DNA from 3 places in the Nonomuraea sp. NPDC001699 genome. Region 3 is predicted to be linked to each of the others. Evidence: riboswitches for the same ligand, from Rfam matches in the RefSeq annotation. Region 3 holds a riboswitch; each other region holds the start of a gene.
The links. A riboswitch is a leader RNA that binds a small molecule or an ion and turns the genes downstream of it on or off. The one in region 3 is predicted to bind thiamine pyrophosphate.

Region 1: linked by a shared signal. The riboswitch ahead of ACWCSU_RS19140 (purine-cytosine permease family protein) and the one ahead of thiC (phosphomethylpyrimidine synthase ThiC) in region 3 are both predicted to bind thiamine pyrophosphate.
Region 2: linked by a shared signal. The riboswitch ahead of ACWCSU_RS11990 (FAD-dependent oxidoreductase) and the one ahead of thiC (phosphomethylpyrimidine synthase ThiC) in region 3 are both predicted to bind thiamine pyrophosphate.

Annotation. Positions count from the first base shown of each region.
Region 1 is NZ_JBSFGF010000005.1:522,208-529,362, reverse strand. Features, by position in the region: gene ACWCSU_RS19170 (hypothetical protein) at 1-19, shown strand, start outside; gene ACWCSU_RS19165 (DUF6412 domain-containing protein) at 16-216, shown strand; gene ACWCSU_RS19160 (YidC/Oxa1 family membrane protein insertase) at 289-930, shown strand; gene ACWCSU_RS19155 (ATP-binding protein) at 927-1,352, opposite strand; gene ACWCSU_RS19150 (ATP-binding protein) at 1,504-3,372, opposite strand; gene ACWCSU_RS19145 (methylated-DNA--[protein]-cysteine S-methyltransferase) at 3,468-4,040, shown strand; gene ACWCSU_RS19140 (purine-cytosine permease family protein) at 4,026-5,381, opposite strand; TPP riboswitch at 5,372-5,485, opposite strand; gene ACWCSU_RS19135 (rhodanese-like domain-containing protein) at 5,537-5,860, opposite strand; gene ACWCSU_RS19130 (Fpg/Nei family DNA glycosylase) at 5,887-6,765, opposite strand; gene ACWCSU_RS19125 (TenA family protein) at 6,803-7,155, opposite strand, start outside.
Region 2 is NZ_JBSFGF010000003.1:389,954-397,108, reverse strand. Features, by position in the region: gene ACWCSU_RS12000 (thiazole synthase) at 1-528, opposite strand, end outside; gene thiS (sulfur carrier protein ThiS) at 521-721, opposite strand; gene ACWCSU_RS11990 (FAD-dependent oxidoreductase) at 718-2,313, opposite strand; TPP riboswitch at 2,303-2,419, opposite strand; gene ACWCSU_RS11985 (NAD(P)/FAD-dependent oxidoreductase) at 2,472-3,641, shown strand; gene ACWCSU_RS11980 (Rv2175c family DNA-binding protein) at 3,672-4,046, shown strand; gene thiE (thiamine phosphate synthase) at 4,024-4,677, shown strand; gene ACWCSU_RS11970 (polyprenyl synthetase family protein) at 4,740-5,807, opposite strand; gene metF (methylenetetrahydrofolate reductase [NAD(P)H]) at 5,893-6,813, shown strand; gene ACWCSU_RS11960 (GNAT family N-acetyltransferase) at 7,001-7,155, opposite strand, start outside.
Region 3 is NZ_JBSFGF010000001.1:680,068-687,222, reverse strand. Features, by position in the region: gene ACWCSU_RS03300 (hypothetical protein) at 1-1,252, shown strand, start outside; gene ACWCSU_RS03295 (SDR family oxidoreductase) at 1,305-2,156, shown strand; gene thiC (phosphomethylpyrimidine synthase ThiC) at 2,167-3,645, opposite strand; TPP riboswitch at 3,638-3,750, opposite strand; gene ACWCSU_RS03285 (class I SAM-dependent methyltransferase) at 3,786-4,406, shown strand; gene ACWCSU_RS03280 (glycoside hydrolase family 95 protein) at 4,366-6,609, opposite strand; gene ACWCSU_RS03275 (hypothetical protein) at 6,669-7,019, shown strand; gene ACWCSU_RS03270 (universal stress protein) at 7,022-7,155, shown strand, end outside.

The DNA.
Region 1 (7,155 bases), on a different contig from region 3:
GTCCCGTTCGTCACAGTGACGTCGTTCCTGTTCGATCCGTGGCTGGTGGGGATCACCATGATGGCGATCCTCCTGCTGGCCACGTGGGCAGCCACGTTGCTGCCCGCACTCGGCGGTGAGCACTCCGGCTTCCCGCTGTCCTACGCGCGCCGCACGGCCTTCCAGCGGCTGCGCGATCCCGACGCGGCCGGACGCCCGCGTCCACGAGCGCCTTAGCCGAGCCCCGCTTCCGGTCAAGCGGGGCTCATCACCTGTGAGCCCTGATCCGTCGTCATGTCTGAAGGGCTCATGATCGATTCACTTGTCACGTTCGTCATCGGCGTGTCCGGGGGTCACGCGGCGCTCGCCATCGTGCTGTTCACCCTCGCCGTACGCCTGGCCCTGCTGCCGCTCAACGTGCGCCAGGCGCGTACCAACCGGGTCAAGCAGCGGCTCGCGCCGGAGCTGCGGGAGCTGCAGAAGCGTCACGGACGCGATCCCGAGCGGTTGTCCAAGGAGCTGACCGCGCTGTACGCCCGGGAAGGCACGTCGCCGTTCGCGGGGATCTTGCCGATGCTGGCGCAATTGCCGTTCATGTGGCTGATGTTCAGGGTGGCCACGCATCCGACCGCGCTGGCCGGGCACACGCTGTTCGGAGCTCCGCTGGGGCAGCAGATCGCGGGTGTGGTGGCCAATTTCGGTCTGATCAGTTGGCCGGTTTCGGTCTTCGTCGTCGTGATCGCGGGGCTCGTGCTGCTGGCATGGCTGTCGGCACGCTCGATCAAGGTCTCGGAGGACCAGCCGGAGCTGCTGCGGAAGGTCATGCCGCTGCTTCCGTACGGCTCGGCGCTGGCCGCGCTCGTGCTCCCCCTGGCGGGCGGCCTGTACCTCGTGGTCTCCACGGCATGGGCCGTCACCGAACGGGCCGTGCTAGCGGCCAGGGCCGCCTAACCGGCCTCCTTCAGGGCCGCGACCTGCCCGTTCACCGACGCGCCGTTGGGTGCGGGCAGGATGGCCCACACGGTCGTCGTGTCCCCGTCGTGACGAACCCCCCAGCTCTCAGCCACGTATTCGACGATTCCCAGCCCCCGGCCCCCGAGCGAAGACAGGGTCGGGCGGCCCGCCCGCGGCTCTGTCGCCGCACCCCCGTCGCTCACCGCCACCTCGATGTGATCGTCGCTACGCATCCAGGCGACCCTCACCATGCCTGAAGGCAGCGGATGCGCGTGCCGCAGCGCGTTGCTCAGCAACTCGCTCACCACCAGCACGGCATCGTCGATCGCGGCGGTGTAGACCCCACAATCCTGCAGGTCAGTGCTCAGACGCTGGCGGGCGACGGCGACGCTGGACGGCGCGTACGGCAGCAGCACCACGCTTGACACACCCACCTCCCCGTTCCCTGTGCCCCCCGCGGGAACACTCCCCGGTACGACCGAAATGCCCCGTTAGCCAATCGCAGAAACCGCATCTCGATCACAGCTTGTACACATTGGACGATAGATCAGCTCAACTGTGACCACCTCGTTACCGCATCGGTGTGTCGGATCGGATAGTGGAAGCGCGCCTCAGCACCAACCGCATCCTCGTACCCCCTCCGGACCTCGGTTGAGCACTCACTTCTCCCCCCTGCGCCCTGGCCAGACCGCGCACGATATAGAGCCCGAGCCCCACTCCACCAAAGCGCCTCCGGTCCCCGCTGTCCACCTGGACGAAGCGCTCAAAGATCCGTTCGCGGTCAGGCGGTGAGATTCCGACCCCCTCGTCATCCACCACTACGACCACGTCGTCGCCCTCGGACCAAGCCTCAACACAGATCAATCCACCCATTGGGGAATATTTAAACGCGTTCTCCAGCAATTGCCCCAAAACGATGTCGGTTGCCAGGGCGTCGCCCAGCACCGGGGGCAATTCGTCCGGAATGCGGACCTCGACGCGGTGGCGGTCGGACAACACGGGAAGGCCGAGCGTGGCGGCGTGGATGCGGGCGGCGAGGTCGAACGCCTCGATCCGCACCGCCAGCTCGTCCGCGCCCGCCCTGGCCCCCAGCAGGAGATGGTCCATGAGCTGACCCAGCGAGCCGGCCCGCTCGGCGATCGTGTGCACGGCCGAGCGCCGTTCGGAGTCGCTCATCTTGTCCCAGCGCGCGTCGAGCGTGCTGGCGAACCCGCGCACGATCGTGATCGGCGTTCGCAGCTCGTGGCTGGTCGTGGCCAGGAAGAGGTCCTTGGCCTCCTCCAGCTCCTTGGCCTGGGTGACGTCGCGGAAGTCGATGACGACCTCGCCGGTCTCCTCGATCTTCGCGCTCACCACGTCCAGCCACCGGCCGTTCTCCATCTGGAACGTCAGCTTCTCCCCGGGGCTGGGCAGCGGGAACGGCGGCGGCCCGCCGATCACGACGTCGGCCGGGAAGGCGGTCAGCTCGGCCGCGGCGGGGTTCCAGCGCACGACCCGGCCGGCGTCGTCCAGCACGGCGATGCCGTCGGCGCTGGCGTCGAACACGGCCCGCTCGTGCGCCCGCTGCCGTACCGCCTCCTGGTAGGCCACCGCGTTGCCGACCGCGATGCCGGCGTGCCCGGCCAGCAGTTCGAGGAGCTCCAGCTCCAGGTGCCCGGGGGCGGCCCCGGCGAACAGCGCGTAGAGGGCGCCGTAGGGGCGTCCGCCGACCGCGGCCAGGCCGAGCGCGATCGTGTGCAGCCCGTTGAGCCTGGCCCACACCAGGTCGTCGAGCCCGTGGGACTCCAGCATCACGGTCTTGCCCGTGCGTAAGAGCTTGTCCACCAGGCTCGTCCGCAGGCCGGTGGTGGTGCCCCTGAGCGTCTCCGGCAGCCGGTACGTGCTGACCAGCCGCAGCCGCTCCCCCTCGATCAGCACGAAGCCGCCCGCGTCCGCGCCCGTCAGCTCGGTCAGGCTGGCCGAGATCCGGTCGAGCACGGCCGGCAGCTCCAGCTCGGAGTTGATGTCGCCGACCACGTCGGTGAGCCGGCGCACCAGCCTGGCCCGGCGTTCCATGCGCAGCCCGGCCACCTCGTCGGCCCGGGCGGGATGGTGGACGCAGACGTAGCCGACCACGGAGTTGCCCAGGCGCAGGGCGTTGATGTCCACCCGCAGGTCGAGCGCGCCGCCGTCCTTGTGGACGCGCTTGGTGCGCAACGACACCTGCCCCCCGGTCCGTACGCGCTCCAGCACCGCGTTGTGCTCGGCGGTCAGCTCGTCGGGGACGATCGGCGCCCGGCGCCCCAGCATCTCGGCGGCCGTCCAGCCGAACAGCTGCTCGGCCGCCGCGTTCCAGACCAGCACGCTCTGGTCGCGGTCGAGCGCCACCACGGCGTTGGGGGAACCGGCGAGCACAGCGCGAGCGATCTCCTCGTCACTGCCGACCCATGTGTCCCCCACACCTCCATAGTGCACGTGGCGTGGTGGGTCTGACGGGCGATCCGTCCGATACGCTGCGCTCACGAAGATTCCGGTGGCTGAAACGGGTGAGAGGCATGTCGAGCAGCGACCTCGATGCCCTGCTGAGAGTGACCTCCAACACCTACAAGGGCGAGGGCCCGCCGCACATCGCGTTCGGCACCTACGACGGCGCCGTGGGCAGGCTGGTCCTGGCGGTCACCGGGAAAGGCATCGCGGCCTGCAGTTTCGAGTCCGAGAACGTCGTGTACGAGCGGGTGGCCAAGGAGGTCGGCACGTTCATCGGGCCCGACGCCCGCCGTCTCGACCCGGTGCGCCGGGAGCTCGACGCGTACTTCTCCGGGCGGCTGCGCACGTTCGCCACGCCGGTCGACCTCGCGCTGGCCACGCCGTTCGCCCGTAGCGTGCTGCAGAAGACCATGGCCGTCCCCTACGGCACGACCACGACGTACGAGGAGATCGGCGCGAGCATCGGACGGCCGCGCGCGCTGCGCGCGGTCGGCAACGCGGTCGGCGCCAACCCCGTCTGCGTGATCGTGCCCTCCCATCGGGTGGTCCGTGAGGACGGCGAGCTCGGCGACTACGCCGGAGGCGTGGCCGCCAAGCAGCACCTGCTCAACATCGAGCGCCGCGTCTCAACGGCCCGCTGACCGGCGCAGGCCCCTGGTCAGCCCACCGGTCAGCCCACCGATCAGCAGGGTCACCAGGGCGGCGACGAGCGCGCCGCCGAGCGCGCCGTTCATCCACGTCTCCCTTGTGAAGCCGACCGCGTCGCGGGCGGCCGCCCAGAAGTCGTCCCAGCCGGCGACGGTGGGCGTCGAGGTGGTGAACCAGTAGGCGGCGAAGCCGAGCGCCCACGGCAGCAGCATCAGCCAGCGCGAGGGCGCGTCCTCGGCGGTGTTCCAGCGGGCGGCGCCGCCGAGCACGAAGTAGTCGACGGCCAGCACCGCGAACATCGGCACGAACACCGCGCCGATCACGCCGAGGAACGCGCCGTAGGAGGTGACGTCCACGACCAGGGCGATCGCGGTGGTGAGCACGCCGATCGCGGTGGAGACGACCCGCCGGTCGACCTTCGGCATGAGGTTCTGGAGCGAGACGGTGGTGGAGTAGACGTTGGCGAAGGACTGGTCGGTCTCGCGCAGCACCAGGATGCCGAAGAACAGCGCGCCCAGCGGCGCCACGACGAACGGCTGGAACACGACCATGCCGTCGGCCTGGACCGCCTGGGCGCCCGCGATGGCCACCGCGTACACGCCGAGGGCCAGGCAGGCCACCTGGGCGACGGTGTAGCCGCCGACGACGCCGGTGAAGGCGGCCCGGCTGGAGCGCGAGTGCCTGGCGAAGTCGGCGGCCATCGGCACCCACGACACCGACAGGGCGATCACGTAGTCGACGGCCGGGGCGAAGGCCGTCCACGACCCGCCCGTGTACGTCGGCGCCTCGCCCAGGAACGACACGGTGAACCAGATCAGCGACACGATCACGCCGACGGTCACGTACCGGCGCAGCAGCCTGATCGACCCGAGCGGCCAGACGGCCAGCGCGGTGGTCAGCACGCCCGCCACCACCACCCACACCTGGTACGGGACGTCCCCGAAGATGGCGTTCGCGGCCTTGGCGATCACCCAGAGCTCGAAGGCCCCCCAGCCGAGCATCTGCACGATGTTCAGCACGGACGGGACGTACGACATCTTCGCCCCGAACAGCCCGCGCAGCAGCACCATCGCCGGCCGCCCGGTCTGCGTGCCGGGAATGGCCGACAGGCCCACCATGGCGGTGCCGATGAGGCTGCCGACCACGGCGGCCGTGAGCGCGGCCACGAGGCTGAGCGGCGCGCCGCCCAGCGGGTCGATCAGGATGAGCGCCCCGGAGAAACCGAGGAGGCTGACACCGAGGTTGGCCCAGAGCGCGCCCTGGTCGAGGACGCCGAGGGTCTTGGGGGGCGCGCCGTCAAGGGTCAGCGGAACTTCGTCGACGACATGCGTCATCGCACACTCCCTACGCCGGCATTACCCGGACAGGTTCAGGCGGTCGGCAGCGGCTGTGTTGCTGCCCTCTCAGCCCGGCACCCCGAGCTCCCGCGACTATGCAGTTGGCGCCCTCATCATGCCTCAATGGCGGCGGAACCGCCACAGTGGGGCATTCAGGCCACGAACGGCTGCTGCCCGGTCTCGCTGACCATCGGACGGCGCGCGAACTCCCACGACTGCATGCCGCCGCCCACGTTGACGGCGTCGCGCCCGAGCTGGTTGAGCCACGCCGTGACCTGCATCGACCGGCCGCCCACCCGGCACACCACGTAGACGGTGCGGTCGGCGGGCACCTCCTCGACGCGGCCCTGGATCTGCGACATGGGGATGTGCACGGCCTCGGGGGCGTGGCCGGCCAGCCATTCGTCCTGTTCGCGGACGTCGAGCAGGTAGGCGTCGTCGGGAACGGCGGTGGCCTCGATCTCTGGAACGGTCATGCTTCCATCATCCCGCGCCCGGGACCCTACTTGAGCAGGCGCGACATCCGCCGGTCGGCGAGCGGCCTGCCGCCCGTCTGGCAGGTCGGGCAGTACTGGAGCGAGGAGTCGGCGAACGACACCTCGCGGATCGTGTCGCCGCACACGTCGCACGGCTGGCCCGCCCGGTTGTGCACGCGCAGCCCGGACTTCTTCTCCGCCTTGAGGTCCTTGGCCGCCAGCCCGTGCGCCCGCTCCACGGCGTCGTGCAACGTCGTCACGATGGCCTCGTGCAGGTCGGCGATCTGCGCGTCGGTCAGCGTCGCCGCGATCTTGAACGGCGACATCCTGGCGGCGTGCAGCACCTCGTCGGAGTAGGCGTTGCCGATGCCGGCGATCACCTTCTGGTCGCGCAGCAGGCCCTTGATCTGGGCACGGTTGCCGCCCACGATGCGCTTGAGCGCCTCGACGGTGAAGGCGTCGTCGAGCGGGTCGGGGCCCAGGGCGGCGACGCCCGGGACGTCCTCCGGCTTGTCGGTGACGTAGACGGCCAGCCGCTTCTGCGTGCCGGCCTCGGTCAGCTCGAACCCGGGGGCCAGGCCGTCGTCGTCGGGCGCCAGCCGTACGCGTACGGCCAGCGGCCCCTTGCCCGGCCGCACCGGCCGCGCGCCGGACAGGTCGTCACGCCAGCGCAGCCAGCCGGCGCGGGCCAGGTGGATGATCAGATGCAGGCCGTCGCAGTCGAGGTCGAGGAACTTGCCGTGCCTCGACACGCCCGTGACGGTGAGCCCGCCGAGCGCGGTGACCGGCGGGTCGAACGTCTTGAGCGCCTGGAAGGCGACGACGTCCACGCCCGCGATCGAACGGCCGACCGCCCGCTCGCGCAGGAAGTGGGTGAGCGACTCCACTTCGGGAAGTTCCGGCATGCCACCAGGGTATGGCGCGCGCCGGACCGTCACGCGACTACGGCACGTCCCAGAAGGCGAGTTCGTGGGCCATGCCCTCGGTGAACAGCGCCTCCGCCCGTACGGGGTCGGGGTCGGCCTCGTCGATCATCTGCCCGATCCGTACGGTCAGCGCCGCGAACCCGGGATCGGCGTACGTGTCCACCCAGGCCCGGTAACGCGGCTCGGCCGGCGGGTTCTCCGCAAGGATCTTCCCAAGACTCGAATATCCCCACATGCACGGATAAAGCGCGGCCAGCCCCTCCCCATAAGACCCCGCCGCCTCCAACAGGAACGCCGTGTACGCCACACACGCCGGCCCCTTCACCGCGTTGTCCAGGTCGGCCCCGAACTCCGCCGACAACGACCGAT
Region 2 (7,155 bases), on a different contig from region 3:
CGCGGCGGCCTCCACGATGAGCTCGATGTTGTGCGGGTTCCTGATGCCGAGGCCCGACCCGATCGGCGCGCCCAGAGGCATCACGGCCGCGCAGCCGGCCTGCTCCAGCCGCCGCGCCAGCGCCGGGTCGTCGCCGATGTACGGCAGCACCACGAACCCGTCGGCCACCAGCCGCTCGGCCGCGTCGAACGTCTCGATCGGGTCGGGCAGCAGCGTGCGCTCGTCGGAGATGACCTCTAGCTTGACCCAGTTCGTCCCCAGGGCCTCGCGGGCCAGCCGGGCCGTCAGGACGGCCTCGCCCGCGGTGAAGCAGCCCGCGGTGTTGGGCAGCACCTTGATGTCGCGGCGGCGCAGCACGTCGAGGACCGAGCCGCGGGCGCCGGGGTCGAGCCGCCGCATGGCCACCGTGGTCAGCTGGGTGCCCGAGGCGGCCAGCGCCTGGTCGAGCACCTCCAGGGAGGGCGCGCCGCCCGTGCCCATGATGAGCCGGGAGGAGAACTTCTCCCCGGCGATGATCAGCTCATCCACCCTGCACCGCCGTCAGCACCTCGACGCGGTCGCGGTCGCCGAGCGCCGTCGTCTCCCACGAGCTGCGCGTCACCACCTCGTCGTTCACGGCCACCGCGACCCCGGTGGTGGCGGTGGTCAGCGTCCGTACGGCCTGGGCCACGGTGGTGCCGTCGGCCACCTCGTGCGCGGCGCCGTTGATCGTCACAATCATGAAATATCCCGAAATCTCGCGGGCGAGCACAGCGCGGCCAGCTCGCCCTCCTCACCCGTCAGAATCCCCGCACCCGGCAACGACCCCGCCCCGCGTGACGCCACCCCTGAGGACGCTGCCGCCCCTGGAGACGCCGCCCCTGAGGACGCGGGCCCCCCTGGAGACGCTGTCCCTCGGGACGCTGCCGCCCCTGCAGACGCCGCTCCTGAGGCCGTTGGCCCCTTGGGGGCTGCCCCTGATGGCGGCGTCACCGTGGTGGGGGTCGCAGGGGACGGTGTCGCCCCGGCAGGTGTCGTGAGGGTTGCTGTGACCAGGGCCGCCGTGAGGGGGGCCAGCAGGACCCCGCCCCGGTGGTGGCCGGTCGCCAGCACCAGCCCGGGAGCCGCGCCCGGCCCGATGATCGGCAGGTTGTCGGGGGTGCCCGGCCGCAGCCCGGCGACCACGTCGGCGACCTCCAGCTCGGTGACGCCCGGCACCAGCTCCCTGGCGTCCCGCAGCAGCTCGTAGAGCCCGCCGGCGGTCACCCGGGTGTCGAACCCCAGCTCCTCCTGCGTGGCCCCGAGCACCAGCTCGCCGTCGCCCCTGGGGACGAGGTAGACGGGGGCGCCGTGCACCATCCCGCGTACGCACCGCCCGAGCAGCGGCTGCGGCGAGCGCAACCGCATGATCTGTCCCTTGATCGGCCGTACCGGCACGCCGGCCAGTTCTCCGCTCCACGCCCCGGCGGCCAGCACCACGCGATCGGCCGCGATCTCCCGCACGGCGGCGCCAGGCTGACCCGGGTCGGGTTCGAGGCGCACACCGATCACGGCACCCGCCGCGGCCCCGGTCATCGCCCCGATCCCAGCGCCGGTCCCAGCACCGATCCCAGCGTCGGTCCCAGTGCCGGTCGTGGTGTCGCCGTCGCGCAGCAGCCCGGTCACCCGCGCCCGCACCAGGGGCACGCCCAGCCGGTCGAGCGCGGCCAGCAGCGCCGCCGTGACGCGGCGCGGGTCGACCCAGGCGTCACCGGGGGCCAGCAGCCCGCCGCGCACCGACGGGGCCAGCATGGGCTCCAGGCGGCGGCACTCGCGCCCGGTCAGCCGCTCCACCCGGAGCCCCAGCTTGTCCATGAACGCCGCCAGGTCGTCGAGCGCCGCGAGGTCGTCGGCCCCGAAGGCGACGTCGAGCGTGCCGTCGGCGCGCAGGTCGAGCCCCCGGCGCGCGGCCTCCATCGACCCCGCCTCCCCGGCCACCCGCCCGAACCCGCCGCCGAATCCCGCGCCGGACCCACTGGCGAGCCCCGCGCCGAAGCCCGAGCCGGTGCCACCGGCGAGCCCTGTGGCGAAGCCTGCGGCAGACCCGTCGTCCAGCCCCGCGTCGGCGGCCAGCTCGGCCGCGAAGGACGGCCACCGGTTCAGCGACGCGGCCCCCAGCCGCAGCAGCGGCTCCTCGGTGTAGGCGACCTCGCTGACGGGGGCGAGCATCCCGGCCGCCGCGTAGGAGGCCCCGCGGCCCGGGGCCGGGTCGACCACCGTGACGGGCGACCCCGCTCGGGCCAGCCGCCAGGCGATCGACAACCCGACGACCCCGCCGCCCACGATCACATTCATCCGCGCTCCCTTCGCCGGCATGATCCGGATCAGGTGTCTTGCGGTCGAAGGCCCGTTCAAGCCTTCCTCTCAGCCCGGTGACGGCCGGACTCCCGCGCGTCTTGCCCTCCCAGCCTACGGCCTCGGTGCGACGCGCCGGCACGGCCCCCGTTATGGTCATGAACGTGAACCATGTCGTAGTGGTGGGAGCGGGCCTGGCCGGGCTGCGGAGCGCCGAGGCGCTGCGCGGGCGCGGCTTCACCGGACGGATCACGCTGATCGGCCAGGAGCGCCATCGGCCCTACGACCGCCCGCCTCTGTCCAAGGCCGTCCTGTCGGGCGCCGCCGACTCCAGCTTCCTGGAGGCCGACCTCGACGCGCTGGAGATCGACTTCTGGCCCGGCGTCACCGCCAAGGCCCTGCGCCAGGGCGTCCTGGAGACGACCGAGGGCGAGCTCGGCTATGACGGCCTGGTGATCGCCACCGGCGCCGAGCCGATCACCGTGCCCGGCGACGGCCCCCAGCACGTCCTGCGCACCCTCGACGACGCCCACGAGCTGCGCGCCGGGCTGGTGGCCGGGGCGCACGTCGCGATCATCGGCGCGGGCTGGATCGGCGCCGAGGTCGCCACCGCCGCCCGCAAGGCCGGTTGCACGGTGACCGTGATCGAGGCCGGCCCCACCCCGCTGGCCAACGCCGTGGGCCCGGAGATCGGCGCCCGCACCCTGCACTGGTACGACGGCATCGACCTGCGCCTGAACACCATGGTCGACGAGGTGGACGAGGGCGGCGTACGGCTGGTGGGCGGCGAGTTCGTCCAGGCCCACGTGGTCGTCACCGGCATCGGCGTGCGGCCCGCCATCGAATGGCTGGCCGGTTCCGACATCGACCTGCACAACGGCGTCGTCACCGACGAGCACCTGCGCACGTCCATGCCGGGTGTGGTCGCGGCCGGCGACTGCGCCGCCTGGTGGTCGCGCCGCTACGGCACCCGGCTCCGCGTCGAGCACTGGGACACCGCGCTCGGCTCGCCTGAGGTCGCCGCCGCGACCCTGCTGGGCGAGGAGGCCGTCTACGATCCGGCGCCCTACTTCTGGTCCGAGCAGTTCGGCCACATGGTCCAGTACATCGGCCACCATCCCTCCGGCGACCGCCTGGTCTACCGGGGCGAGCCCGAGGGCAAGTGGTCGGCCGTCTGGCTGACCTCGGGCGACACCCTCGCCGCGGTGCTCGCCGTCGACCGGCCCCGGGACTACGTGCAGGGCCGTAGGATCATCGAAGGCGGTCACCGCCTCGACACAGAACGCCTGGTAGATCCAGAGGTCCCCCTACGGGATTGTGTTGTTTGAGCAAGGACGGCATGTGGTAGTTGTGGTTTCGTGACGCTTTCTGTTGCACAGATCGACCGGGAGACCGACCAGCTCGTCGACGAGTGGCTCACTCTCCCCGAAGTGGCCTCACGCCTCGACCTTTCGATCGGGCGGGCCAAGCAACTCCTCAAGGACCACAAGCTGCTCGGCGTACGCCGCGGCGGCGGCGGGCCGCAGGTGCCCGCGGTGTTCCTCGACGGGAAGGACGTGATGAAGGGCCTGCCCGGCACACTGACCGTGTTGCTCGACGCCGGCTACGACGACGTGGAGTCGCTGCGCTGGCTCTTCACCCCAGACGAGTCCCTGCCGGGGTCGCCCATCGAGGCGATCAAGGCCGGCCGTCACACGGAGGTCAAGCGGCGTGCCCAGGCCCTCGGTTTCTGAGGCCCGCCTCTATCTCTGCACCGACGGCCGCCGCGACCGCGGCGACCTGGCAGAGTTCCTCGATGCGGTGCTGGCCGGCGGCGTGGACATCATCCAGCTGCGGGAGAAGGGCCTGGAGGCACGCGAAGAACTCGCGCTCCTGGAAGTCTTCCGCGACGCCTGCGACCGGCACGGCAAGCTGCTGGCCGTCAACGACCGGGCGGACATCGCCTACGCCGCCCGGCCCGACGTGCTCCACCTGGGGCAGGACGACCTTCCCGTGACGGTCGCGCGAGAGATACTCGGCGACGACATCGTCATCGGCCGGTCCACCCACTCCATCGCCGAGGCGTCCGCCGCGGCCGTGGAGGAGGGCGTCGACTACTTCTGCTGCGGCCCGATCTGGCCCACGCCGACCAAGCCGGGCCGCCACGCGCCCGGCCCGGCGCTGCTGCGGCACGCCGCGTCGCTGGGGTCGGCCTCGGACCCGGAATCGCCGCGGCCGTGGTTCGGGATCGGCGGCATCGACCTCGCCAACCTCGACGAGGTCATGTCGTACGGCGTGAGCCGCGTGGTGGTCGTACGCGCGATCACCGACGCGGAGGACCCGGGGGCGGCGGCGGCCGAGTTCGCCAAGCGCCTGAGCCCCTGAACCGACCGGGCGCCCGTCCTCGACGGGCGCCCCAGGCCAGGTGCCCGGCCAGAGTGCCGGGGTCAGGTCTTGCGGGACGTCGCGGCGATGGCCAGCTCGGTCAGCGCCGTGCGCGCCTCGGCGGTGACGGGCGCCTCGTCGAGCGCGGTCAGGGCGTCGGCGAGATAGCCGGCGATCAGGTCTTCGCACTCCCGCAGCGCGCCGGTGTCCGTGATGATCTCGCGCAGGGCGGTCACTCCGTCCTCGTCGAGCGCGGGGTCGCCGAGCAGCCTGCGCACCGTCGCGGCCGACTCCGGCGTGGCCGCGGCCAGGGTACGGGCCACCAGCATCGTGCGCTTGCCCTCCCGCAGGTCGTCGCCGGCCGGCTTGCCGGTCTGGGCCGGGTCGCCGAACACGCCGAGGATGTCGTCCCTGAGCTGGAAGGCGATGCCGACGCGGCGGCCGTAGCCGGTGCACAGCTCGTCCATCCACGGCTCCAGGGCGGCGGCGGCGAGCACCAGGCCGAGCCGGAGCGGCTGCTCCACCGAGTACTTGCCGCTCTTGAACAGCGCCACCCGCAGCGCCGACTCGAAGGTGTTCTCGCCGTGGGCCTGCTCCAGCAGGTCGAGGTACTGGCCACACATCAGCTCGGTGCGCATGTGGTCGTGGACGGGCTGGGCGGCGGCCAGCGACGCCGGCGGCAGGCCGCTGGTGCGCCACATCTCGCCCGACCACACCAGCAGCAGGTTGCCCAGCAGGATCGCGGCGCCCTCGCCGAACTGGTCGGCCGAGCCGTGCCAGCCCTCCTTCTCGTGCAGGGTCTGGAAGCGGCGGTGGGCGGCCGGCATGCCCCTGCGCAGGTCGCTCTTGTCCATCACGTCGTCGTGCACGAGCGCGCTGGCCTGCAACAGCTCCAGCGACGCGGCGGCGGTGAAGATCTCCGGCACGTCGGTGCCGCCCGCGCCGCGCCAGCCCCAGTAGCAGAACGCGGGACGCAGGCGCTTGCCGCCGGCCAGCAGGTCGCCCGCGGCGGTGCGCAGCGGTTCGAGTTCGGCGTCGCCCGAGGCGGGCAGTTGCCGTTCGACGAACTCCCCCAAGGCGCGCTCCACCTGGGTGCGCAGGGCGTCCATGCTCGCGGCGTCAGTGGTCATGCCTTGAGACTAGTGGGCGCGGACTCGGGTTCGGGTCCCCGGTCTAGGGGCGGTCGACCCGGACACCGGCCTGTACGCTTGGTGCATGGCGCTTGGTCGACCCTCCGTCCTGCCCGATCGTGTCCCCACCGTCCGCGAGCTGCTCGCCACCGGTGGCCGGTCGTTCTCCTTCGAGTTCTTCCCCCCGAAGACCGACGAGGGCGAGCGGCAGCTCTGGAAGGCGATCAGGGAGCTGGAGTCGCTGCGGCCCACATTCGTCTCGGTGACCTACGGCGCCGGCGGCTCGACCCGCGACCGCACGGTCGACATCGTCGAGCGCCTGGCCCACGACACCACGCTCACCCCTGTGGCGCACTTCACGGCGGTCAACCACTCGCTGCGTGAGCTGCGTCACCTGGTCGGCCGCTTCGCCGACGCGGGCGTGCGCAACATCCTGGCCGTGCGCGGCGACCCGCCCGGCGACCCGACCGCCGAGTGGGTGCGCCACCCCGAGGGCGTGCTCTACGCCGAGGAGCTGGTGCGGCTCATCCGGCAGGCGGGTGAGTTCTGCGTGGGCGTGGCGGCGTTCCCGTACAAGCATCCGCGATCGCCGTCCGTCGAGTCCGACACCGACTACTTCGTGCGCAAGTGCCGCGCGGGCGCCGACTACGCGATCACCCAGATGTTCTTCCAGGCCGACGACTACCTGCGGCTGCGCGACCGGGTGGCGGCCCAGGGCTGTGACACGCCGATCATCCCGTGCATCATGCCGGTCACCCAGATGAGCACGATCGCGCGTTCGGAGCAGCTGTCGGGGGCGCCGTTCCCGTCCGACGTGGCGGCCCGCTTCGAGGCGGTCGCCGACGACCCGGCCGCGGTGCGGGCGCTGGGCATCGAGCACGGCGCGGAGCTGTGCCAGCGGCTGCTCGACGAGGGCGCGCCCGGGATCCACTTCATCACGTTCAACCGGTCCAGCGCCTCGCGCGAGGTGTTCCAGCGCCTGACGCCGGTCGCCGCCACCGCCTGACCCCGTACAAACCCCCCGTACAAGGCGGTGCCCGTCACCCGCCCGCAGGGGGACCGGGCGGGTGACGGGCAAGGGGTGGTATCCGGTAGGTAACGTGTCCGTCACTTTCTGTCACCAAGATGCCCGGCGGCATGCTCAGGCAAACCCGTCAAGCCCAGGGCTTTACCCGCGGTGACGTGCGACGCGTTCAGTCGAGGGGGAGTGGGCGGCCCACGATGGCGTACTCCTCGTGGCCGCCGGGGAAGACGAAGCGGGTCAGCAGGTCGGTGAAGCCCAGGCCGGCGTAGAGGTGGCGGGCGGCCGTGGGGCGGTCGTGGGTGGACAACACGGCCGAGCGTTCGG
Region 3 (7,155 bases):
CATGCACCGCGCGGCCGGCGCGCTCAGGGCCAAGGCGGAGGACGCGCGCACCCGGCTCCAGCAGCCGCACACCGCGCGCCGGGCGGCGAGCGCCAAGGAGGCGATCTCGTCGGCCAGGAACGCCCGCATCCTCGCCGAGGCCGGCCAGGTCGCCACGGACCTGAAGAAGATCGGCGACGGCGCGCCGGAGTACGCGGTCGTCGTCCTGTCCGACCTCTTGGACAGGCACCTGCGGGTGATGGCCGCCGCCTACCCGCACGCGGTGACCGCGGCCGGGCTGCCCGAGCCGGTGGACGGCAAGCTCGGCCGGGCGGCAGCGGAGATGATGGTCAAGCAGTTCGAGGGCGCGCTGCGCAAGGAGTACCCGGAGCTGTTCCCCAAGAGGGCGGTCCCGGACGCGCTCCCGCCGCTGATCGAGAGCATCACGGCGCGGCTGGCCGACCAGCCGCCGATCACCGTCGAGCCGAAGCGCACCACCTGGGCGTCGGAGGCCGCCGACACGAACCTGGTGGTGGACTTCGACCCGTCGCTGAAGGAGTCCCTGGTCATCAACGGGCGCGCGCCCGCCCCGCCGGGCGTCACCGGGATGGGCTGCCACACCACCGCCTGGGCGATCGAGACACAGCACGCCAACCACCTCGTCTCGGACGCCACCACCGGCCCCCAGGCGGTCAGGGCGCTGAAGGAGGCCGTGCGCAAGGACCTCCAGTCGCGGATCATGGAGCTGGCCGCGCTGCTGCCCGTCGAACAGATCGAGGGACGCCAGCTCGCGAGCATGTTCGACGAGGCCGCCGCGGTGCTGAACGCCTCCGACGCGCCCACGGCCGCGATGGCCTACCTGTCGTTCCGCAACCTCATGCCGTTCGCGACGGTCAACGAGGGCGACCGCGGCGGCCACGCGGAGAAGAAGGACGGCGGGGTGGACGTCACGTTCGACCGGACGGCGATGAAGCTGGCCGCCGACCACAAGCAGGAGGAACTGGTCAAGAACGCGAAGTCGGTCGCGGACAAGCTGCTGGCCGAGCGCGACCTGCTCGCCGCCGACCTGGACCGCTGGGAGGACGACGACACGCTGTCCACCGCCGTCGAGACCGTCCGCACCCGGCTCAAGGAGCAGGCCGACTTCCTCAAGCGCGCCAAGAGCGGCGAACTGGCCACGTACGCCAAGGAGGCCGGGACGAAGGTCTTCGACACCAGGCTGGTCGAGCACAAACGGGTGTGGAAGGAGGTTCAGGACTTCAGAAAGGGCTGACCTGGGCAAGCCGTGACGTTACCGATACCCCGCCGGGGGAAGACCGCCGGACATGTCAGACACACCACCACCGCAGACCCAGCCGTACCCGGGCCGTACGGGCGACATGTCCCCCGAGCCGCGCGACGAGATGCGCGGCTACGAGGGCAGGAACCTGCTGGCGGGCAAGAGGACGCTGATCACCGGTGGTGACTCGGGCATCGGCCGGGCGGTGGCGGTCGCGTTCGCCAAGGAGGGCGCGGACGTCGCCATCGCCTACCTCGACGAGCACGACGACGCCAACCACACCCGCGGCCTGGTCGAGCGGGAGGGGCGGCGCTGCGTGCTGCTGCCCGGCGACCTGGCCGACCGCGACCACTGCGTGGCGGTCGTGGAGCAGGCCGTCGCCGAGCTCGGCGGCCTCGACGTGCTGGTCAACAACGTGGCCTACCAGGCGCCGGTGGACTCCCTGGAGGAACTGCCGGACGAGCAGTGGGAGCACACGTTCGCGGTCAACATCCACAGCTACTACCGCGTCACCAAGGCCGCGCTGCCGCACCTGCGGGAGGGCTGCGCGATCGTGAACACCTCCTCGATCAACGGCCTGCGCGGCAACAGGAATCTCATCGACTACGCCGCGACGAAGGGCGCGATCAACGCCTTCACCTACTCCATGGCCCAGAACCTGGTCGAACGCGGCATCAGGATCAACGCCGTCGCCCCCGGCCCGGTCTGGACGCCGCTGATCCCGGCCACGATGCCGGAGGAGAAGGTGGAGACGTTCGGCGCGCAGGTGCCCATGAAGCGGGCCGCCGACCCCGACGAGATCGCCCCTTCGTACGTGTTCTTCGCCGCCGACCGGCTGTCCTCGTACTACACGGGTGAGGTGCTGGCCCCGATCGGCGGCGAGACGCTGCCCGGCTGACCGCGGCGGGCTACAGGTAGATCGTGCCGCCCTTCCGGGTGAACTCGGCCGCCTTGTCGGCCATGCCCGCCCGTACCTCGTGGCTGAGCTTCATCGAGCAGAACTTCGGGCCGCACATCGAGCAGAAGTGCGCGGTCTTGGCGGGCGCGGCGGGCAGGGTCTCGTCGTGGAAGGCGCGGGCGGTGTCCGGGTCGAGCGACAGGTCGAACTGGTCCTCCCAGCGGAACTCGAACCGGGCCTCCGAGAGCGCGTCGTCCCATGCCTGGGCCTGCGGGTGGCCCTTGGCCAGGTCCGCCGCGTGCGCCGCGATCTTGTACGTGATCACGCCGGTCTTGACGTCGTCCCGGTTCGGCAGGCCCAGGTGCTCCTTGGGGGTGACGTAGCAGAGCATGGCGGTGCCGTACCAGGCGATCATGGCGGCGCCGATGCCCGAGGTGATGTGGTCGTAGCCGGGTGCGATGTCGGTGACGAGCGGGCCGAGGGTGTAGAACGGCACGTCGTCGCAGAGCTCGCGCTGCAGGTCGACGTTCTCCTTGATCTTGTGCATGGGCACGTGGCCGGGGCCCTCGATCATCACCTGCACGTCGTGCGCGTGCGCGACCTTGGTCAGCTCGCCCAGGGTGCGCAGCTCGGCGAACTGGGCCTCGTCGTTGGCGTCCGCGATCGACCCCGGGCGCAGGCCGTCGCCCAGCGAGAACGTCACGTCGTAGCGGGCCAGCAGGGCGCACATCTCGTCGAAGTGCTCGTACAGGAAGCTCTCGCGGTGGTGGGCCAGGCACCAGGCGGCCATGATCGCACCGCCCCGCGAGACGATGCCGGTCCTGCGGCGGACGGTCAGCGGCACGTGCGCCAGCCGCACGCCCGCGTGCACCGTCACGTAGTCGACGCCCTGCTCGCACTGCTCGATCAGCGTGTCGCGGTAGACCTCCCACGACAGCGCCTCCGGACGCCCGCCCACCTTCTCCAGCGCCTGATAGATCGGCACGGTCCCGACCGGTACGGGCGAGCTGCGGATGATCTGCTCGCGGGTCTCGTGGATGTTCGGCCCGGTGGACAGGTCCATGACCGTGTCGGCGCCCCAGCGGGTGGCCCAGGTCATCTTCTCGACCTCCTCCTCGATCGAGGAGGTGACGGCCGAGTTGCCGATGTTGGCGTTGATCTTGACCAGGAAGTTCCTGCCGATGGCCATCGGCTCGGACTCGGGATGGTTGACGTTGGCGGGGATGACCGCCCGGCCGGCCGCGACCTCCTGCCGTACGAACTCGGGCGTCATGCCCTCCCGGACGGCCACGAACTCCATCTCCTTGGTGACCACCCCGCGCCGCGCGGCGCCGAGCTGGGTGACCGGGGACCCCCACGCCGAGCGGTCGGTACGCGACGGCCCTGAGGTGTCGTAGAGCCGCACCGACGTGCCGTTCGACAGCCTGACCTCGCGCATGGGCACCTGGAGGTCACCGATGTGGATCTTGGAAAAGCGCGCGTCGCTCATCGCGCAAACTCCCTTCGCCGGCATTATCCGGAGCAGGTTCTGGCGGTCGGCGGCTGGCAGCCGTCCTCTCAGCCCGGTCCACACCGGGCTCCCGCGTTGGTCACCGCGATCATAACCTCGCGCGTGGCAGGATCAAGGGGATGTCTGATCCCATTGCGCACACGACCGCCACCTACGACGTCATCGCGAACCAGTTCGACGAGCGGTTCACCGTCCCTCTTCCTTCGTTCGCGGCCTTCCGCGAACGGTTCGCCTCATCCCTTCCCGCCGGAGCCACGGTCGCCGACCTGGGGTGCGGCCCCGGGCGCGAGTCGGCCTGGTTCACCGGACGCGGCCTGTCCACCGTGGGCGTGGACCTGTCGATCGGGATGGCCGCTCTCGCCGCCGGGCGAGGCGTTCCCACCGTCCTGGGCGATCTGCGGCACCCGCCGCTGGCGCCCGCGTCCCTGGACGGCATCTGGTCGGCCGCGGCCCTCGTGCACGTGCCGTCCGAGCAGACCGAGTCGACGTTGCGCGCCTGGCACGCGACACTGCGCCCCGGCGGGGTGCTCGCGCTGACCACCGCCCTGGGCGACGGCGAGGGGTGGGAGCCGGTGCCCTACCGGACCGAGTACGAGCGCTGGTTCGTCCACCGCGACGCCGGCGACCTGCTCACGGCGCTGGACTCGGCCGGGTTCGCGGTCGCCTGGCACGAGTCGAGCGTGACCCACCGCACCTGGTTCAGCGTGCTGGCGACAGCGCGTAGCTCTCCCCTGCCCTAGTCTCCAGGTCGAGCGCGAACCCGGGGCCGCGCAGCCGGGCGGTCCCGCCGCGCGCCGACGTCAGCCTGACCTCGGCCGGCACGCCGTCCCTCCAGGTCGCGCCCACCGTGAAGCCGCCGCGGGCGCGCAGCCCGTCGAAGGAGCCCGCGCGCCAGGCGGACGGCAGCGCGGGCAGCAGCTCGACGACGCCGGCGTGGCTCTGGAGCAGCATCTCGGCCACCCCGGCGGTCGCGCCGAGGTTCCCGTCGATCTGGAACGGCGGATGCGTGTCCCACAGGTTCGGCAGCGTGCTGGACCGCAGTTGCCCGCTCAGCATGCTCAGCGCGTGGTCGCCGTCCTTGAGCCGGGCCCAGAAGTTGACCTTCCAGGCCATGCTCCAGCCCGTGCCTCCGTCGCCGCGGGCTTCGAGGGTCGTGCGCGCCGCCGCCAAGTGCTCGGGAGCGGTGAGCTGCGTGCCGGGGTGCAGGGCGTAGAGCTGGGAGACGTGCCGGTGCCGGTCGGCGGGGTCGTCGAGGTCGGCCTTCCATTCCTGGAGCTGCCCCCAGGAGCCGACGCGCAGCCCGGGATCGAGCCGGTCGGCCGCCGTGCGCAGCCGTCCGGCGAACTCGGCGTCCACGCCGAGCGTCCGCGCGGCCTCGGCCGTGCAGGCGAACAGGTCCCGGACGATCTGCTGCGGCATGGCCGCGCCCGCGGTGAAGTCGCCGTGCTCGGGCGAGTAGGCGGGCGAGACGACCAGGCTGCCGTCGCGCACGTCGGGACGCAGGTTGGCCAGCCAGAACTCGGCGGCCTCGCGCATCGCCGGGTAGGCGTGCCCGCGCAGGTAACCCTCGTCGCCGTCGAACAGGTAACGCTCGTAGAGCTGGCGCACCAGCCAGCCGGCCGCGTCCGGCATCCAGAACGACGTGGGCCAGTCGTGCACCCCCGTGAACCCGAACGGGTTGGTGTTGGAGTGCACCACCCATCCCTCGGTGCCGAAGATCGACCTGGCGGTCTCGCGTCCGGGCGCGCGCAGCCCCGCCACGAACTCCTGGTACGGCACCGCCGTCTCGGCCAGGTTCGCCGGCTCGGCGGGCCAGTAGTTCATCTGGAGGTTGATGTTGGTGTGGTAGTCGGACTCCCAGGGCGGCGAGTTGCACGCGTTCCACACCCCCTGGAGGTTGGCCGGCAGCGAGCCGGGTCGGGAGGAGGCGATCAGCAGGTACCGGCCGTACTGGAAGTACAGCGTCTCCAGCGCCTTGTCGGACGGGCTCGCGACCCCTTCGTAGCCGGCCAGCAGGCGGTCGGTCGGCAGGTCGGGCATGATCTGGCCGAGGTCCAGGCGGACCCGGCCGAACAGCGCCCGGTGGTCGGCCTCGTGCTCGGCCCTCAGCTCCCCGTACGGCCGGCGCGCCGCCGCGTCCACGGCCGCCGTGACCCGCGCCGCCGGGTCCGGGCCCCGGTAACCGGGATGGACGGGCGCGTGGTCGGTGCCCGCCGAGAACACGAACACCGCGCTGTCGGCGCCGGTCACGACGACGCGGTCGCCCTCGTCCGTACGGGTGCCGCCCTCGGTCAGCACCTGGACCTGGCCCTCGTACACCAGGCCGTTGTCGGCCAGCACACCCCGGACGCGCAGCCGTCCCGCCTCGGCGGTCACTTCCTCCCCGCCCGGGTGCGCTGTGCCGAACCGTAACGTGAACCCCACCCGCCCCGGGCGTGCCGCCGTCAGCCGTCCGACGATGACCTTCGCCGGGTACGAGGCGAAATATTCCCTGGTGAGCACCACGCCGTCGGCGTCCTCGTACGTCACGGCGGCCACCGCCGTCTCCAGGTCGAGCGTGCGCCGGTAGCCGCCCGAGAAACCACCGGTCACGTCGAGCAGCAGCTCACCGAAGTTCTGGTACGCCCCGAACCCGGGGATGTGCCCCACCGTGCTGTAGGACGGGTTTCCGAGGATTCCGGCCACTTCCTCCGGCGAGGCCGAACCCCGCTCGTCGATCATCCGGCGCACGGCGTCCAGCGCGCCGGGCCGCTCCTCGGGCCAGTTGCCCGACGCGCCGGGCCCCGCGCTCCCCGGACCGCCGGTCCACAACGACTTCTCGTTGAGTTGGACGCGTTCCGTCCCGAGGGTCCCGAACACGCACGCGCCGAGCGCTCCGTTGCCGATCGGAAGGACGTGTCCTTCCCAGTCGGGGGCGGGCTCGTCGTACCGGAGCGTCAGCATGGCGATCAGCCTAAGGTTTGACGATCGCCCCTGGCGGTACGGACCCCCTCAGGGGAACTATGATGAAGATCGCCGCTGTGGCCGCGATCGTGGCTCTGACCACGATCGGACCGGCTGCCGCCTCTGGGGACGGCATCGAGCAGCAGGAAGTGAGCAAGCAGCAGTACCGGATCCTGACCGCCCAGTGCCGCTACGCCGACACGCAGGCCCTGCGCGCCAAGTGCAGGCAGGCGGTCCAGGAGAACTACCGCATCGGCCGGCGCAACCGTTCACTCGACTGCCGGACGTACTCCGGCGTGACGGTCTGCGGCGAACTACTCCTCAGCAGGACCGAGCGCGCGTGCATCGACGAGTCCACCAGACAGGGCTTGGCGTACCGCCGCGCCGAAGTGGAATGTTACGTGGCCTGACCATGATCGTCGCAGGTGTCGACGGCTCGCCGACCGGACTGCTGTCCGTCGACTGGGCCGCCAAGGAGGCAGTGCTGCGCGGGGTGTCGCTGACCGTGGCCCACGTGGTGCCCGACTGGGTCTGCCACCCGATCTC